DNA from 2 places in the Lentilactobacillus hilgardii genome. Region 2 is predicted to be linked to the other one. Evidence: a T-box and tRNA genes for the amino acid it is inferred to sense, from the RefSeq annotation. Region 2 holds a T-box; the other holds one or more tRNA genes.

Region 1 (9,151 bases), 150 kb from region 2:
AAACAAGGAAAGCCACTTTCAATTCTGTTACTTGGCACCGATACCGGTGCGCTGGGACGTCATGATACCGGGCGGACTGATACAATGATCGTTGCCACCGTTAATGCCAAGAAGAAAACGATTCATTTGACCAGTATTGCTCGGGATACAAAGGTTGTTGTCCCTGGTGATACCCAACCATATGAAAAGATTAACGCTGCCTACACAATTGGTGGCGCTGGAACAGCGGTCAAAACTGTTCAGAATCTTTTGGACATTCCAATTGATTTCTACGCCATTATTAACATGGGTGGTTTGGAAAAAATGGTCAATGCCGTTGGCGGTGTCGATGTGAAGCCCCCCCTTACCTTTAATTATGGCTATGCTCATGTCGTAAAGGGGCATAAGACTCATTTAAACGGTCGCCAAGCCTTAGACTATTCACGAATGAGAGATGATGACCCGTTGGGGGATTATGGCCGTCAGGCTCGCCAAAGACAGGTTATTAAGCATTTGGTCATGAAAGGACTGGGAATTACTTCCCTGCCGAGATATAAATCCATTCTTTCATCACTAAACGGTAATCTAAAAACTGACATGACTTTTGATGATATGATTGCTGTCAGAGCAAAATACGGAGATGCAACCCATCATATCAAATCCCAGACCTTACAAGGTCAAAATGCAATGATTGACGGGCTGTCATATCAGGTCGTACCGGACAATGAATTACTCCGTGTTTCTAATGATATTCGAAAAACACTCGGATTGTCTGAATCAAGTAAACTTAAAACACAACAGTCCCAAACCGATTCAACTAACGGATACTCAACGGGCGGTTACTCAAGCACAACTGGTCAGTCATCAGCTTATAACGGTTACTAATTTATTCAAAAAAGCAGTTTGGATAACATCTAAATGATGTTGTCTAAACTGCTTTTTTTATTCCGGTCACACAAATACGCCACCGGCATATCCTAAAATGCCTAAAAGAAATAAAAGCAAAATCACCCAAATTGGAGATATCCGATGACGAATCAACCAAATACAACTAATTGTCAGCAATAACGCAGCAATCGCTGAAAATAGAGAATTGATCCACTCAATATGTCGAAATATCACTATCCTTGTTAAGTCAAAATCAACTTTTACCCACTTGGCAATAAAAATACCTGTCATAAACATACCAAAGACCGCAGAAGCTCTTGTAACAGTCTTTAAAATGCCTGACCCAAATAAGTCTATAATATCCGTTCCGTGACGATAACCTATCTGTTGAGCCTTATAACGGAACCCTAGCCGCAACACATTCCAAGCTGCAAAAAAAAGAATAGGTCCCCAAATACCAAAGCCACTCATCACAACACTTGATGCTAATGCAGATAAAACAGGTCGAATTGTCCCATTCCATACAGGATCTCCAATGCCACCCAGTGGACCCATCATTGCCGTTTTAACAGAAGTAATTTCATTTGCACTGATTGGCTGACCATCAGCTTTTTTCTCTTCCAAGTTCAACACAACTCCAGTAACCAGCGATTGCATAATAGGTGACGTATTGAAAAAGAGCAGGTGGCGTTTCATTGCCGCAACCCGATCTTTTTTTTCTGGATAAAGCCGTTTTATTGCCGGCGATAAGATAAAGGCAAAGCCAAGGTTTTGCATGCGTTCATAATTCCACGAAGCCTGTTCGAACCCTGAACGCCAAAAAATACTGATAAAGTCTTTCGTTTGAAGTTTAGGCTGATTATTTAATTTATTTTGCTTATTATTAAAATCCTGACCCATCGTTAATTACCAATCCTCTATAAATCATCTAATTCCTTATCAAAATTATCCTGTTCGTCAATATCACTGCTATCCTCGGACGAATTGGGATGTTGATTGGAAAACCAAATATAAATAATCGTTAAGATAATTCCGACTATAGTCAGAATAAAAATATTAAGACCAGATAAAGCCGCTAATAAAAAGCCGGCCAATAACCACCACCAAAGATTTTTATCAATAGTCATATTCATAATAATAGCGAATCCAACTGCTGCAATCATCCCTATCGAAACGTCAATTCCGTTGGTAATGACACTAGGAATTCGATTGGTAAGAGAATGAAGATAACCGGGACTGATCAACATGACTAAAAATGTTGGTACAACAACTCTTAGTCCCTGAAGGCCCAAACTCAAAAGATGAATTCGATCCAGCCAAGCCAAATTACCCTCTTCGGCCGCTTGATCTGCTCGATGAATCAACATTGCCATTCGCTTACGAATGAAGACATTTAATAGTTGTCCGACAACAGCAAATGGAATCGTAAAAGCAATCCCATGTTTAATACTAATAGCTGCCGGCCCACAAACCAGCAAGGCGGAAATGACAGCAGGCAGTCCTATATCAGGTGCTACCGCAGCACCAACATTCATCCAGCCAATTGTAATCATTTGCAAAGTTGCGCCAAGCAAAATTCCCGCGCTTATGTTCCCAGTTGCCGCTCCGACTAATGTACAGGCAACCAATGGTTGGAAAAGTTGCCATTCATCCAAAATACCATCCATTCCCACAAAAAAAGCTACTAATAAGACAAGTACCCCAGAAATGATTCCCATTATTTTACCTTCTAATCGACCTTAAAATTCTTTTTTTTGATTAAATTCACTAAATTAATTTTTTTATCAGCGGGGATCTTTTGAGCCGTTACTTCCAAGTGAAAGTCATTTGTCAGTGTCTGAATCTGTTTTGCAATATCATCATTCATGGCAACTGCATCGGTAATCATTGTCATCCCGTCTTCGTATGCAATACTACCAACGTTGATACCAATTTTGCTGAAATTTACTCCACCTTCAGCTAATCGCAGCATGTCTTTGACATTTTCCGTTAGAAGTAATGTATTAAATGAATCAAACCGAGCATCAAAATAGGCTCGAATCATTTTATTCACGGAAACGACATTTGCCCGAACACCAGGCGGTGCCACCTGCGTAATCAATGTTTTCCTGAGATTGTCTTTTGCAACAGTATCCGAAACAACCATAATCCGATTAGGCTTTACATATCTCGTCCAGAAAGTTGCAACCTGGCCATGCAGAAGTCGGCTGTCAACTCTGGCTAAACGAATATCCATTGTCATAGCAAGTCATCCTCCCCATCACTTTGATCCGGTAATTCAAACTGTTTAATAGAACTTGCAGCAACGTTGGTTAAATGATCAACTACCTTTGATAAACTCTGATCTTTGATCATATAAGCTTCCAACAATAAAGGTAAATTCACACCGGCAATTAAAGCATTGTGTGCCGGATCTTCAGCCACGAACTTGGAGGCCGCATTAAAGGGTGAACCACCCCATAAATCGGTTAGAATCAATACATCATTTCTTGGCAACTTTTTAAAAACATCTTTAAATTTACTTTCCAGCGCATCAATGCCATCACTTGGTGCCAATGTCACCGCGGCTACATTCTGCTGCTTGCCGGCAATCATTTCTGAAGTATGAATTAGTGCTTCTGCAAATTCGCCATGACTGGCAACGATAATTGAAATCACTTATTTCACTGTCCCTTCCAAATCAACTTAAAAACAGTTGAACACTACTGAACCTTCATCAATTGTTAAATCAAATATAACACGGCTACCATTAAAGCTCATTCAGCCAAACTTCCAATCGTTAACAAATCCGCTGGTGTTTCAAAATAATAATCACTATTAGCAAAATCAACGGTTTTTTTGGTTCGCCAGCCTGCAAGTCCAAAAGCAACGTGAGCTGCATGTGCTGCCTGCAGATCATAGATCGTATCACCAATATAAATAGTTGCTTTAGGATCCGCATTTAACTTTTCAATGCCCTTAAGGATCAAATCGGGAGCTGGTTTACCGTGTTTGATTTCATTTGAAAAGACAAATGCGCCAAAATAGTCATCCAATCCAAATCTTGTCACATCGCGATGAAACTCATCTTCTATTTTTGAAGTTGCAATTGCAAGACGATTGTTTTTATCAGCATGAAGTTTCGCCAAGCTATCGATAATGCCATCATATACCTTAGCATCATCTTTATAATTTTTAATTTGATCAAACCATTGTTTTCGCACAGCTTCAACGTCTTTAACACCTAAGATTTTAAGTGCATCCGAAGCCGTAATGCCAAATACCTTTTTGACATCATCATAACTAACGTTATAGCCATTGGCCCGTAACGTTTTGTGAAGCGGCAACAGGTACATTTTTTCTGTATCAATTAATGTGCCATCAACATCAAAAATATAATCATTCATCTCTGTTCAAATCTCCCTTAAACCTCATTATCTTTTGCTTCTTCTACTTCCAACATAACTCGATCCTGCCAAATCGGCAATCATATTCATTAACTAATCCCATTTTTCTTCACAATACTTTTTCACTTACTTTCTGAAAGATCGGATTAACATGAGCCATCTTGAAATTTTCTCACAAAGTTTTGCATGAAAAAAGTCCGAACCACTACTAAAAGTAATGACTCGAACTTAGATATGCGGCCAAGAAGATTCGAACTTCCACCGGGATAATTCCCGACAAGATCCTTAATCTTGCGCGTCTGCCAATTCCGCCATGGCCGCATCAACGAATAAAATTATAACAAAAATTTCGTAGGATGACAATCTATTTTTGAAAAATATTCACGATTAACCTTATTTTATTCGTTTTTCAAGTCACACAAGCCCTATTCGCCGCGAACAGTTGCACCTTGTTCATCGACTTCCAATAATCTCAAACTGCCATTTAAATTTTTTTCCTGTAATTCAATTCTCAATTGCGTTAACGCTGATTTTTCGCCAAGTGTTGCAACTGTCGGCCCTGCTCCGGATAAATAGGTGCTGTAAATGCCCAACTCATGAGCTGTCTCTTTAATCACAGCCATTTCGGGAACTAAGTCTTTACGATAAGGTTCGTGGAACTGGTCATCTTCAATTAAAGAGACCGCCTTATCAAATTTCCCCTGTCCTACCAGTGCAATAAATACATTTTCCTTACTGCTTGCCCTAACCGCAGTTTGATAAGCAATTGTTTGAGGAAGTTTCTTGCGACTTTGAGCTTCACTTAAACCATCCGGTCGGATATAAACTAATGCATAAAGGTCGGGTAATTCCAGCTTTGTTGCAATCGCGTGCTTTCCATCAAATGTTGAGACAGCCAGCCCACCCAACATTGCGGCAGCAACGTTTTCAGGATGAGTTTCAAATTTTGCCCCCATCGTTATCTGATCATCCAGTGGTAACTCTAGACTTCCCAGCGCGTTTGCAATCTTTATTCCGGCAACCACCGCTGTCGTACTTGATCCCAATCCATGAGCAATCGGAACATCAGAAATAACAGTCAACTGATGAGGATGAATATCAGGGTCAACTTTCAAAACAGTCTGCACAATCAAATTACGCTCATCAGTGGGAATATCGCTCCCCAATGCATGATTGACTTTCCAGTGATCGGTTTCCTCCTCCACGATAACGGTATAGTACATATGAAGTGCAATTCCAACAGAATCCATTCCTGAACCGACATTAGCAGAAGTGGCCGGAACTCGAATAATAATTTTTGCCATCGAACACATCTCCCTAATCACAATGATTTATCCAAACAGAATCTTATCTATTACCTATTAATGACTAAGCACTTGCTGAAATCAAGCGTAATTGACTTCGACATCTTCCGCAAACATACCGCTTCAAATCAATCTTTCTCTTTCTATGATACTCTAAGCCACAATGAGGGCATCGATAAAAATACCTAAACGGGGTTCTTCTTTCATTTTCCGACAGCCTGGGTGCATATCTGGATCCCCCGACCGCTTTTAACAATTGTTTGAACTCTTTTGTATTATGTTTTCCTGAATAGCCTGCTAAGTGTAGGTGGTAGTGGCATAACTCATGCTTAATGATCCCGATTAAAACATCATGGGTACCGTGATCATCCATTTTAGGATTAATATCAATATCATGCGAGTCCAAGTGATACCGACCGCCCGTTGTTTTCAAGCGATGATTAAAATAAGCGTGGTGATTAAAAGGTTTAGCAAAAAATTGAAGCGATACTTTTTCCACTAAACGCTGTAATTGTTGATCTGTCACGAGAAAATCCTTTCTAAACCTCTGAACCTAATCAGCAGGTTCAATCATTGACAATTGAATTCGATGCCGATCGACATCTACTGAATCTATCCAAACCGTTACAATATCACCTACCGAAACCAGCTTACTGGGATCTCTAACAAACGTTTTGCTCATTTTGGAAATATGCACCAAGCCATCCTGCTTAACGCCAATGTCCACAAAAGCACCAAAGTCGACAACGTTTCGAACCGTTCCCTGAAGCTTCATTCCGGGCTTGAGGTCTTCCATGGTCAAAACATCTTTTTTTAACAAGGGTGTCGGCATATCATCCCGTAAATCCCTGCCTGGTGTCTCAATTCCTTTAACGATGTCCCTTAAAGTTTCTTCTCCAATATCAATTGTTTGCGCAACCACAGGTAAATCCAAATGGACTAATTTTTCAGCCACAATCGGTTTCCCTAAATCATTAATTGTAAGGTCGTATTGTGAAAGTAATTTAGTTGCGGCTGAATAACTCTCAGGATGAATATCCGTATTATCAAGCGGATTACTGCCATTAATAATCCTTAAAAATCCAACTGATTGTTCAAATGCTTTAGGACCTAATCTTGGAACCTTTTTTAAATCCGTTCGATTGCTAAACTTTCCTGATTCGTTCCGAAATTTCACGATATTATTAGCCGTTGACTTAGTTAATCCTGAAATATGAACCAAAAGATCCGGACTTGCGGTATTCAAATTAACACCAACTTGATTAACCGCGGTTTCAACAACCTGATCCAGTTTTTCACCAAGTTGTTTTTGAGGGACATCGTGTTGATATTGACCAACTCCAATTGCTTGGGGATCAATTTTAACCAGTTCTGCCAATGGATCCTGAATTCTTCTAGCAATGCTGACGGCAGACCGCTGTTCAACACTGAAATCTGGAAACTCCTCACGAGCAACCCTGCTGGCAGAATATACGGATGCACCTGCTTCATTAACAATGACGTAATAAACCGGCGCATCTATTTTCTTAATTGCATTCGCTACAAATTGTTCCGACTCCCGGCTGGCAGTCCCGTTTCCGATTGCAATCATTTCAACGTGGTTTTTATTAATGAAATCAATAAATAACCCTTCAGCAGCCTTTCGTTTTGCCTCACTGGCTGGCTTATGCGGGTAAATCACTGTCTTATCCAGATATTTGCCATTTGAATCAACGACAGCCAATTTGCATCCAGTACGATACGCAGGATCAAATCCCATTACGATTCGTCCTTTTAAGGGTGCCTGCATCAGCAGGTTATATAAATTTTTACCAAAAATATCAATGGCATGCTCAGCCGCTTTTTCGCTCAATTCCTTTCGAATCTCACGTTCAATTGCGGGTCCAATGAATCGCTGATACCCGTCTAAGGTTGCATCTTTAACAATGTCGGCTGCCAATCCCGAATGCTTTCCAATCATGTTTGATGTCAGATACCAATTAATCGGTGTTTCGTTAACTGTGATTTTGACATTTAAAATGCCTTCTTTTTCACCGCGGTTAATTGCTAACGTTCGATAGGACGGTATTTCTCTGACAGACTGGGTAAAATCATAATACTGTTGGTAAGTGCCGGTCTCATCCTTTTCTTTAGCGCCACGCTTAACTTTCGTTGTCATGACCCCATAACGATTTGTGTTTTGCCGAATCCACTTTCGAAAATTAGCGCTGTCCCCAACTTCTTCGGCAATGATTTCATGGATTCCAGAAATAACCGTTTCTCGATCGGAAAGGTCTTTATCAGGATCAATTGCCTGACTAATTTTGTTATCAAGTTCATTGTCAAAACTAGTTGCCGCCTTTGCCAAGGGTAAAAGTCCCTTTTCTTTGGCAATGGTCGCTTTTGTACGCCGTTTCTGCTTGTACGGCAAATAAAGATCTTCAACCTGTTGAAGAACGGTTGCCGTCTCAATTTGTTTTTTGAGTTTAGGCGTTAATGCCCTTTGCTCTTCAATAATCTTAATAACCTCATCCTTACGTTTATCCAACGTTTGGATTCTATGAGCCGAGGCTTGAATATCTCGAATTTCAACTTCATCCAAGTTTGATGTCCGTTCTTTTCGATACCGGGCAATAAAAGGAACCGTATCCCCTTCTTCAAGCATTTTCAGCGTTTCAGCTATTTGTTTTACGCGAATCTTCGGTAAATCATGCTGTATTTTCTCAGCAAGCGTCATGTCCATGAAATAACCCACCTCATTATTAATCTAGCTTTCATTATATCATGCCAAATGGTCAAAATAAGTTGAACCAAAAAGAGAACCTTCTTCAAACCCCATATTTGGGAGAAGAAAAAGGTTCTCAAATTTATGTCACACTATAAAGAAATGCTCATTACGGCCTAAAATCGACTATTAACCGCTTTGATTCGCACACTTTTTAGGACTGCTCCTCAAAGCAGCATCACTCCTCATAAGGGATCAAATTGAAAAATCAAAGGTCGTGATTTCCCAATTTGACGCCTTATGCTCCGGATGCTAACCGCTTTGATTCGCACACTTTTTTTAGGACTGCTCCTCTAATCATAAACCTGCATGTAAACCAACACCCATCAAATCCCCAAAACAGGAATTTGATGGGTGTTGGCTTACACTCCGGTTTATTCCAGATTAGATTCGCACACTTTTTATAACATTCCCATAATTCTTGTCGTAACGTCAGAGACTTTTGCAATGTGATTTTCCTGGTCTTTTTCTGATCGATTGAATTTTTCGGCATCAATCGATGCATCTTCAGGATTTAAGCTGTCTGTCATATCCTGACATGCATCCGCATAATCCGCATAGGCTCTGACCAGTATTTTATGTTTACCCAGTATTTTAACCGGTACCGGTGCCTGTTCAAGTTTATTTACATTGTCTTGATACTTATCAGTCCCGGACTGAAAATGAGTTTTAATTTGTGTTAATCTATCTGAACCAAGGTCAGAAACGGTCTTATCATCAATTGATTTTCTCAGCACTTCGTAGTCTGCATTTAAATCTTCACCGTTTGATTGTGTTGAATCGATAATATCGGAAACAATTTTGGCATATCTTCTTAAGTCTTGTGGTTT
Region 2 (9,151 bases):
TCTAAAAGCCCAATTTAAATTTTTCCTTTCGAATCCAAATTGACGATTTAACGACCTGATAATCAGCCAGTTGGCAATCGTCAGCCCGACCGCCGTTGATAATAATGGACCAAACGCACCAAGATAGTAAACACAAGGCCATTGAATAATGAATTTAATTAATGTTCCAACTGCAAAAAACTTAACAGCCCGTCTATTTTGGGAAAGCCCCTGCATAACAGCCGAGATGACCACAAACATCCCCATTGGAATCGAAATCATCGATGAAAACGTCAGGATATTTGCTCCTAACGCTTCCTCATTAACACCATAGAACAAACGATTCAGTGGGCCGGCAATGGCAGCCATCCCAAGAGCCGCCGGTATCATGACAAACATAAATAAAACCATAATCGTTGAATTTTGCTTGGCAATTTCTTTTTTATCGCCATTTGTCAGCGCAACGGATAACATTGGCACAGCGGTAATAGCGAGTGCGGAAGACAGCGATATGGTAATCATAATCAACTTATTTGAATTTACGGCAAACATTGCGTAAAGATCCGATAACATGTCATTGGAATAATTTGTCGCCATTCTCATAATTTTAAAAAAGGTAAATTGGTCAATCAACATGAAAATTGTAATGCCCGCACCTAAAATAATAAACGGAACCGCTTGGGTAATGATTTCATGGTAAAGTGTCCTGGGCTCCACATGTACTTTATTACTGCTATTTGAAACCAGAGAGCGAAATGTATCACGCCGACTGACATAATACCAGCCTAACGTCAACAGGCCTGCAACCGCACCGATAAAAGCCGCAAAAGTCGATTGAGAGACTGCGGTTACCCAATTACCATTGAACACTCTCATAATTAGAAAAGCCGTTATTAACATGTAGGCAACCCGAGCCAGCTGTTCAACAAATTGTGAGATTGCAGAAGGCGCCATTTGTTGGTAACCTTGAAAATATCCCCTGGTTAAACTCATCGTTGGGATAATTAAAATTGCCCAGGCTAAGGAATGAAGGACCGGAACAACATTGGCGTTTCCGCCATCTATCAACGGTGCACCAAAATAAAGTGCTGCAGCACAAATAACACCGGTGCCGATCGCTAATACCAAGCCCCGTTTATATAGTTGAACGCCAATGCCGTACTCATTCAAAGCATTATAATGCGCAACCTGCTTCGCAATTGCCGAAGGAATACCGGCAATCGCTGCAATCAGGAAAAAGCTGTATATGTTGTACCCTAACCCATATAGTGCATTTCCCCGAAAAAAATAATCGCCAAACCATATTCCCCACGGAATAATATAAACGGCACCTAAAAATCTGCTTAAAATACTGCCAGCGGTCATCCAAGCCGATCCGGACAACATTTGTTCCCTGGAATTATCCGAGTGGCTTTGATTATTATCAATCATGATTGTTCCTGCTTTCGTCTGCTTTACTACACTCGTTATATTTTAATAAAGATTCAGATCAATAGCAATCTGGCGTTAACATATTAAAAATTACTTAAGCATCGGCCGATTTATGGAACTGTAATCAAAAAGTATTGTCATTAAGGCTCTAAATGCACTAAAATATTGCTATATGTGTTAAAAAATCGTAGAGGTGAAAAGTTTGTGAGTAAAAAGAGAATCGAATGGATTGACGTTGCTAAAGCAATCGGTATTGTTGCGGTTGTGTTTGGTCACGCCATGACACGCCACGGTACAATGTTTCATTTTTTATATTGGTGGCATATGCCGATCTTCTTCATTATGGGGGGATTTTTCTTAAAGCCGATTATCAATAATAATTGGTGGGGGTTTTTCAAAAAACGGATTCTGCCGCTATTAATTTCTTATTTGATTTGTGGTGGCGGTTTAATCCTACTATCCCATTTTGTTAGGGGGGAGAGTTGGTCATATACAACATTTTATTTTGTCAGACTGCTTTGGGGCGGCCGAACACTCAATCACTACCTGAGTGTCTTCTGGTATATTAATGTTTACTTATTGGCTTTGGTACTTACATCGATCGTAATTACATACGTTAAGACTCGCGAATACCAAATTATCATTGCCTTTATTTCATTAATTGTTTCAACCAGTTACAAACACGTCTGGTTCTTTAAATGGAAGTACATTCCATGGGATTTTGATGTTGCTTTCATTGCATTATTCTTCATGTTATTTGGATATTTGTACTTCCATAAAATTCAACAATTTGTCAAAGATTTATGGATTATGATCCCTTGTGCGCTAATTACACTTTGGATTTTCTGGATGCAGCATATGGACCGGTTCAATTTTGCACTCTTTCTGAAATCCAAAATTATCCATGCGACATTCCATCATATTCCAATTTCCCGTGTTTCTTACATTCTGTTTATTCCAATTTTAGTCTGCATGGTCGTCTTTAGCTTTAGTTACTACTTCTGCAGATTCTTCCCACAGTTTATTATTAAACCGGTTCAATTACTCGGACAACAGACACTTGGTATTATGTATCTGCATAAAGCAGTCATTGATATTATTGACGAAATGGGATATAAAAGTGCTATCATGGAAACTATTTTGGCAGTTATTATCTCGTTCGCTTTATCATTACTTTACGGTTATATTAAACGAAAAGTTAAGGGAACTTCAAATAAGGCGGTCAGTTAAATTCAATGATGTTTAACAAATGGTCAAGACATAATTGCATTTTGTATTGCATCATCGATTAAATGAACTTGAACAATAGTCAATATAAAAAAGTGATGCATGACTTTACGGCATATGCCCCAAGAAGTCATGCATCACTTTTTTATATTAACTTGTTGTTATTGACCTTAACTCTACTTTACAACGATATTAACAATTTTATTTGGAACAACAATTACTTTACGCACTGTTTTACCATCCAAATAACGTTTAACATTCTCATCATTTTTCGCAGCCGACTCAACTTTGTCTTTAGCTGCATCACGAGCAATCTTTAGATGTGAACGAACCTTACCATTCACTTGAATAACCATTTGAACGGTATTCTCAACCAATTCACTTGCGTCATAGGTCGGCCACTTCTCATAAGTAATAGTGCCATCATGTCCTAATAGGTTCCACAATTCTTCGGCAATATGCGGTGCCAACGGCGAAAGCATCTTAACGAACCCTTCCATATATTGAATTGGAAGTGCATCTGCCTTATAAGCATCGTTTACGAAAACCATCATTTGTGAAATACCAACATTAAATCGCATATGGGCAAAATCATTTGTCACAATCTTAACGGTTTGATTATAAACTTTGTCAAGATGGCCGTCATTAATCGTTGTCACTCTGTCTCGCAAGTGATTGTTATCATCAATCATGAGACGCCATACCCGATCCAACCAATGATGGGCACCATTGATACCTTCAGTACTCCATGGCTTGGCAGCATCAATTGGACCCATAAACATTTCGTAAACTCGGAGGGTATCAGCACCGTATTCATCGACAATATCATCAGGATTAATGACATTCCCCTTTGATTTAGACATCTTTTCGTGGTTGGTACCCAAAATCATCCCTTGGTTGACCAATTTTTGGAATGGTTCCGGTGTTGGGACTACGCCCAGATCGTACAGGAATTTGTGCCAGAATCTTGCGTATAGCAGATGCAAAACGGCATGCTCAGCACCACCAACATAAAGGTCAACGGGTGACCAATACTTCAATTTCTCCGGATCTGCAATGGCATGATCATTATGTGGATCAATATAACGTAACCAGTACCATGAACTTCCTGCCCATTGTGGCATCGTATTGGTTTCCCGCTTACCTTTGCGCCCATTTTTATCAACAACGTTAACCCAATCTGTCAAGTTGGCAAGTGGGCTTTCTTTCCCGCCGGAAGTTTGAATGTCCTTTGCTTTTGGCAATCGAAGTGGTAATTCATCTTCGGGAACCAAGGTTGTTTCACCATCTTCCCAATGAATAACAGGAATCGGTTCACCCCAGTATCTTTGACGACTAAAGATCCAGTCTCGAAGTCGATAATTAACTTTCTCTTTGCCGGCATCATGATCCTTAAGCCAGTCAATTGCCGCTTTAATGGCATCTTCTTTGTTCATGCCGTCCATAAACCCTGAATTAAAGTGAGGACCGTCACCTGTATAAGCAGCATCAGCTACATCGCCACCTTCAATAACCGGCACGATTGGTAAGCCGAACTTCTTGGCAAACTCATAATCACGGTCATCATGAGCCGGAACGGCCATAATTGCACCTGTACCATATGATTCAAGCACATAATCACCAATCCAGATTGGTACCTCTTTTCCGTTAATAGGATTGATCCCATAAGCACCCGTAAAGACACCACTTTTATCTTTATTTAAATCGGTTCGTTCCAGATCAGATTTACGTGAAACCTTTTCCTTGTACGCATCAACCTCTGACTTCTGATCGGGAGTTGTAATTTGGTCAACCAATTCGTGTTCAGGAGCCAGCACCATATATGTAGCACCAAATAAAGTATCGGGCCGGGTTGTGAAAACTTCGATTTGATCATCGTCATGACCTTTTACCTTAAAGAAGACACTTGCCCCACGCGAACGACCAATCCAATTTCTTTGTTGTTCTTTAATACTTTCAGGCCAGTCTACAGTATCCAGATCATCAATTAAACGATCAGCGTAAGCAGTAATCTTTAATACCCACTGACGCATCGGCACACGGTATACCGGATAGCCACCACGCTCTGTTTTGCCATCTACAACCTCTTCATTGGCGACAACCGTACCACCCATAAAATCCGGAGCCCAGTTGACTTCTATGTTGTCCTCGTAAGCAAGGCCTTTCTTATAAAGCTGTTCAAAGATCCATTGTGTCCACTTATAATAGGCCGGGTCAGTCGTATTAATTTCGCGATCCCAATCGTATGAAAAACCAAGCGAGCGAATTTGACGTTTAAATGTTTTAATATTTTGAGCAGTAAAACTACGAGGATTGTGCCCCGTCTTCAGCGCATATTGTTCCGCAGGCAGTCCAAAAGCGTCCCACCCCATAGGATGAAGAACATTCTTCCCCTGCATCCGCGCCATCCTGGCCATAATATCTGTTGCCGTATAGCCTTCGGGATGTCCAACATGTAATCCCTGTCCAGACGGATAAGGAAACATATCCAAAACGTAGTACTTATCTTTACTGGTATCATCCAACGTTTTAAATGTTTTATGTTCTTTCCAGTAATGTTGCCATTTTCGCTCAATTACTTCATGATTGTATGCCATTTTTACAACTTCCACCTTTCAAAATTCTTCAAATTAACGAAAAAATGCCCTATAAGAAGCCATATTTAACTTCCTATAGGACGATTAATCGCGGTACCACCTATATTCTTAACGTCGACTACGGACATTAAGCACTTAATGATCGATAACGGCGATTAACCGACCTGACTTACTGAATTCAATCAAGCATTCGACGATGAGTTCGTCACAAATTAATCCGAATTCTCAACAACCATCCGGTTTCTGAAATCAACTTGTCATTACTAATTCGTCTCTTCATTTTCACTAATATTGAGATTATTGCCTATTATCATAACAAATCATTATGCAAAAAACAATACGTGTGCGTGCTATAATAATGGTATTCCAGCTAAAAACGAAAGTAGCGAAAGTCATGATCTTAAAAGTACGGAATAAGTCATTTTTATTAGGCGTTAGTGCTTTCATTGTTTTCTTGATCTTTATGAGCGGCGTCTTAACCCACGCTGATTGGATAAGTAACTTTGACAGTCAAGTGAGTCAGTTTGTAAGAAGTGATCTCACACCTAAATTAACCTTGTTAACCATTCATTTTACACAATTAGCCAATGTCATACCGGTCATTTCATTCACACTCGGCATGACGCTGATCTTGACTTTAACAGACCATTTCCGGGCTGCGGTCTTTCTAGTCATCAACAGTCTGGGGCTGTCTGGCCCTGTCAACATGTTAGTCAAACACTATGTGAATCGCCCACGTCCTACCCTTCATCATTTAGTAACCGTTCACTCCACCAGCTTTCCAAGCGGGCATTCGATGAGCGCTATGATGATTGGAGGGAGCCTCATCATTATCGCAAATCACTTGTTAAAAAAGCGAAGTTACCGAGTGATCTTTGATATCCTAATTGGATTACTTATTTTCTTCATTGGTATTAGTCGAATTTACGTTGGTGTTCATTTTGCCAGTGATGTTGTAGGCGGTTGGTCGTTAGGTCTATGCCTATTATTACTAAGTCAATTTGTCTTTAATCGATTTTTGGGAGGGACAGCATGAACCAATTACCAAATGCACTGCAATTTAGTCATCAGCTTTTAAAAGAAGCTGTATCAACCGGTGATCAAGTGATAGACGGAACTATTGGGAACGGAAACGACACATTATTGTTGGCCAAATTAGTAGGCGAAAACGGGACAGTGTATGGTTTTGATATTCAGCAACAGGCCTTACAACATACTATTAGCTTACTCAAAAAAAATCTTTCCAGTCTCCAAAATGTTCAACTATATAAAAAAAGCCATGCTGAAATTGACAATATTTTAGACGACAACGTTAGAATTTCAGCCGCTATCTTCAATTTAGGTTACTTGCCGGGTGGCGATAAATCAATTATCACAAAAAGTACATCCACATTAACAGCATTAACAGCGTGTTTAAAAAAATTACAGATAGGTGGACTGGTTGTGATGGTGATTTATTACGGCCATCCAGGTGGCAAAAAAGAGGAAAAATCTGTTGTTAATTTTTGCCAGAATTTACCACAAAAAAACTTTGCTGTCTTGAATTACAGTTTTGTGAATCAGGCACATGAACCACCATTTGTTCTCGCCATTCAAAAATTAAAATAATTTCATAACGCCTTATTTTCAGCCACTTCTTCACTTGATTGGAAATAAGGCGTTTTTATGGCCTTTGATCCTGTACATCTGTCTTTTTTCGATCAAACCAATTAATGGCGTATGCGGTTAAAATCAATATTAATCCTACAACGAAAACGTTGTGAAGCGAACTATATAAAATCATCCTTAATTTTGGTAGGATCGCGCCGGACAGTTCATTAGCGGTTTGCGGATTAATGAGCTTATCCATCATTTTTAGCGTTGCACCATCTGTTTGACGGACACCTCGAAGCATTGTCATATTCATCACAATTCCAAAAACAGAAATCATTAACGTCTGCCCAAGCGTCCGGCAAAGCGTATTAAAAGAAGTTGCAACTCCGATTTCAGTCGGTTTAACAACGTTTTGGACACTGATAATAGACGTAGTGGTGGTTAATCCAAATCCTATACCACAAATAGTCGATATCAATAAAAATGCTGTAAATGGCGTGTATGCGGGTATCACTACCATCGTAATGGCACCGATCAGAATAAAAGCCAAACTAATATTAATGATTTGGGAGGGTGATAATTTTACCAATAATTTTCCCGCTACAAATGATCCAACGATCCACATCAAGGAACTTGGTGTCACAGCAAATCCTGCCATTGATGCCCGAAGTCCCAAGATTCCCTGCGTCCAGTCCGGTAAATAAACTTCGTAAGCAATCAAAAAGCCACTCATTAAAGCAATTACCAAATTTTGAACGACAAAAGTCCGATTCCCAAAAAGTTCCATTGGAATTAATGGGTCGGATGCCAGTCGCTCTTTTCTGATAAACATCATTGCCGACACAATTGTCAGTATTGTACAGCCTGCTACGATTTCCCAGCGAATCGGCGTTTGTCCAATCACTTGAAAAGCGTACATGACAGCTAACAACATAATTGTCAGCCAAGCCGTTCCGCCAATATCCATTTTGCTTTCAATCTTTCTCTTTTCCTCATGTAAGAAAAATTGAATCATTAATAATACAATTATCCCGATTGGCAAGTTAATAAAAAAGATCCAGTGCCAGCTGAGATTATCGACAATAAATCCACCAAGCAATGGTGCGATAACGGAAGCAATGCCCCAAGCCGAACTATTTAGCCCTAATACTTGGGCCCTTTTTTCAAGAGGATATATATCAGCAATAATCGTATTAGCGACCGGTAAGATTGCGCCTCCCCCAATACCTTGAATTGCCCGCCAAAAAATGAGTATGATCATTGAGTTAGAAAGCCCCGACATAACCGATCCAATAATAAATATAGTTGTCCCAATCATAAAGATTGGTTTACGGCCAATGCTATCGGCTAATTTACCGTAGATGGGTGTTGCAATTGCATTGGTTAGAAGAAAGATAGAAAAAACCCAGTTCATCAAAGCGACCCCGCGTAAATCTCCGACAATTGTCGGCATCGCGGTTGAAACGATTGTTCCTTCGATTGCACACATAAAAGTAGCAACAAAAAGTGCGATTGTCACCAAAATAATATTTCTTTTAGAAGCTGTTGCAGTCATTAAATGACCCCTTTCATTATTATAAAATGATTAAAATCGAATCCAGTTTTGAGACAGAAAAAGAGCCGGCACAAAATAATCTTTTGTACCAGCCCCATCCCACGTAATTAAATACGTAATTAAAATATTTAGTTAGTTATTAAAATATTCTTTCAGAGCGACAACCTTGTCGGTATGTTCCCAAGGCAAGTCAACATCTGTTCGACCAAAATGACCGTACGCTGCGGTTTGTTCGTAAATCGGTCGCTTTAAATTGAGCATCTTAATGATACCAGCTGGGCGTAAATCAAACAATGCCCGAGTTGCCTCAATCAGCTTTTCTTCGGATACCTTTCCGGTCCCAAACGTATTAATATCAATTGATACTGGTTCAGCAACACCAATCGCATAAGCAAGCTGAATCTCAACTTGATCAGCCAAATGAGCTGCAACAATATTCTTAGCAATGTATCTGGCAGCATAGCTCGCTGAACGATCGACCTTTGTCGCATCTTTTCCAGAAAAGGCTCCACCGCCATGATGCGCATAGCCACCGTAAGTATCAACAATAATCTTTCGACCAGTTAAGCCGGCATCGCCTTCTGGGCCGCCAATAACAAAGCGTCCGGTTGGGTTAACCAAGTATCTGGTTTTATCGTCTAAGTACTTTTCGGGTATCACTTGCTTAATGATTTTTTCAATGACATCTTTACGAACTTGGTCCAGTTCAACGCCATCCGCGTGCTGCGTGCTCAATACAACTGTGTCAACGCGAAACGGTTTGTCATCA

What was found. The T-box of region 2 lies ahead of leuS (leucine--tRNA ligase). A T-box ahead of a tRNA ligase gene usually reads a tRNA of that ligase, here a tRNA-Leu.
Region 1: it has a tRNA-Leu gene. The T-box ahead of leuS (leucine--tRNA ligase) is inferred to sense a tRNA for this amino acid. The anticodon was not compared.

Annotation. Positions count from the first base shown of each region.
Region 1 covers NZ_CP047121.1:2,025,120-2,034,270, forward strand. Annotated here, with positions in the region: gene GQR93_RS09540 (LCP family protein) at 1-864, shown strand, start outside; gene GQR93_RS09545 (PTS system mannose/fructose/sorbose family transporter subunit IID) at 931-1,767, opposite strand; gene GQR93_RS09550 (PTS sugar transporter subunit IIC) at 1,785-2,585, opposite strand; gene GQR93_RS09555 (PTS system mannose/fructose/N-acetylgalactosamine-transporter subunit IIB) at 2,597-3,109, opposite strand; gene GQR93_RS09560 (PTS sugar transporter subunit IIA) at 3,106-3,525, opposite strand; gene GQR93_RS09565 (HAD family hydrolase) at 3,624-4,253, opposite strand; tRNA gene GQR93_RS09570 (tRNA-Leu) at 4,489-4,574, opposite strand; gene thrB (homoserine kinase) at 4,679-5,557, opposite strand; gene GQR93_RS09580 (SprT family protein) at 5,622-6,083, opposite strand; gene GQR93_RS09585 (Tex family protein) at 6,111-8,279, opposite strand; gene GQR93_RS09590 (hypothetical protein) at 8,723-9,151, opposite strand, start outside.
Region 2 covers NZ_CP047121.1:1,878,900-1,888,050, forward strand. Annotated here, with positions in the region: gene GQR93_RS08830 (putative polysaccharide biosynthesis protein) at 1-1,410, opposite strand, end outside; gene GQR93_RS08835 (acyltransferase family protein) at 1,615-2,640, shown strand; gene leuS (leucine--tRNA ligase) at 2,814-5,234, opposite strand; T-box leader at 5,308-5,520, opposite strand; gene GQR93_RS08845 (phosphatase PAP2 family protein) at 5,629-6,270, shown strand; gene GQR93_RS08850 (class I SAM-dependent methyltransferase) at 6,267-6,842, shown strand; gene GQR93_RS08855 (MDR family MFS transporter) at 6,898-8,382, opposite strand; gene metK (methionine adenosyltransferase) at 8,515-9,151, opposite strand, start outside.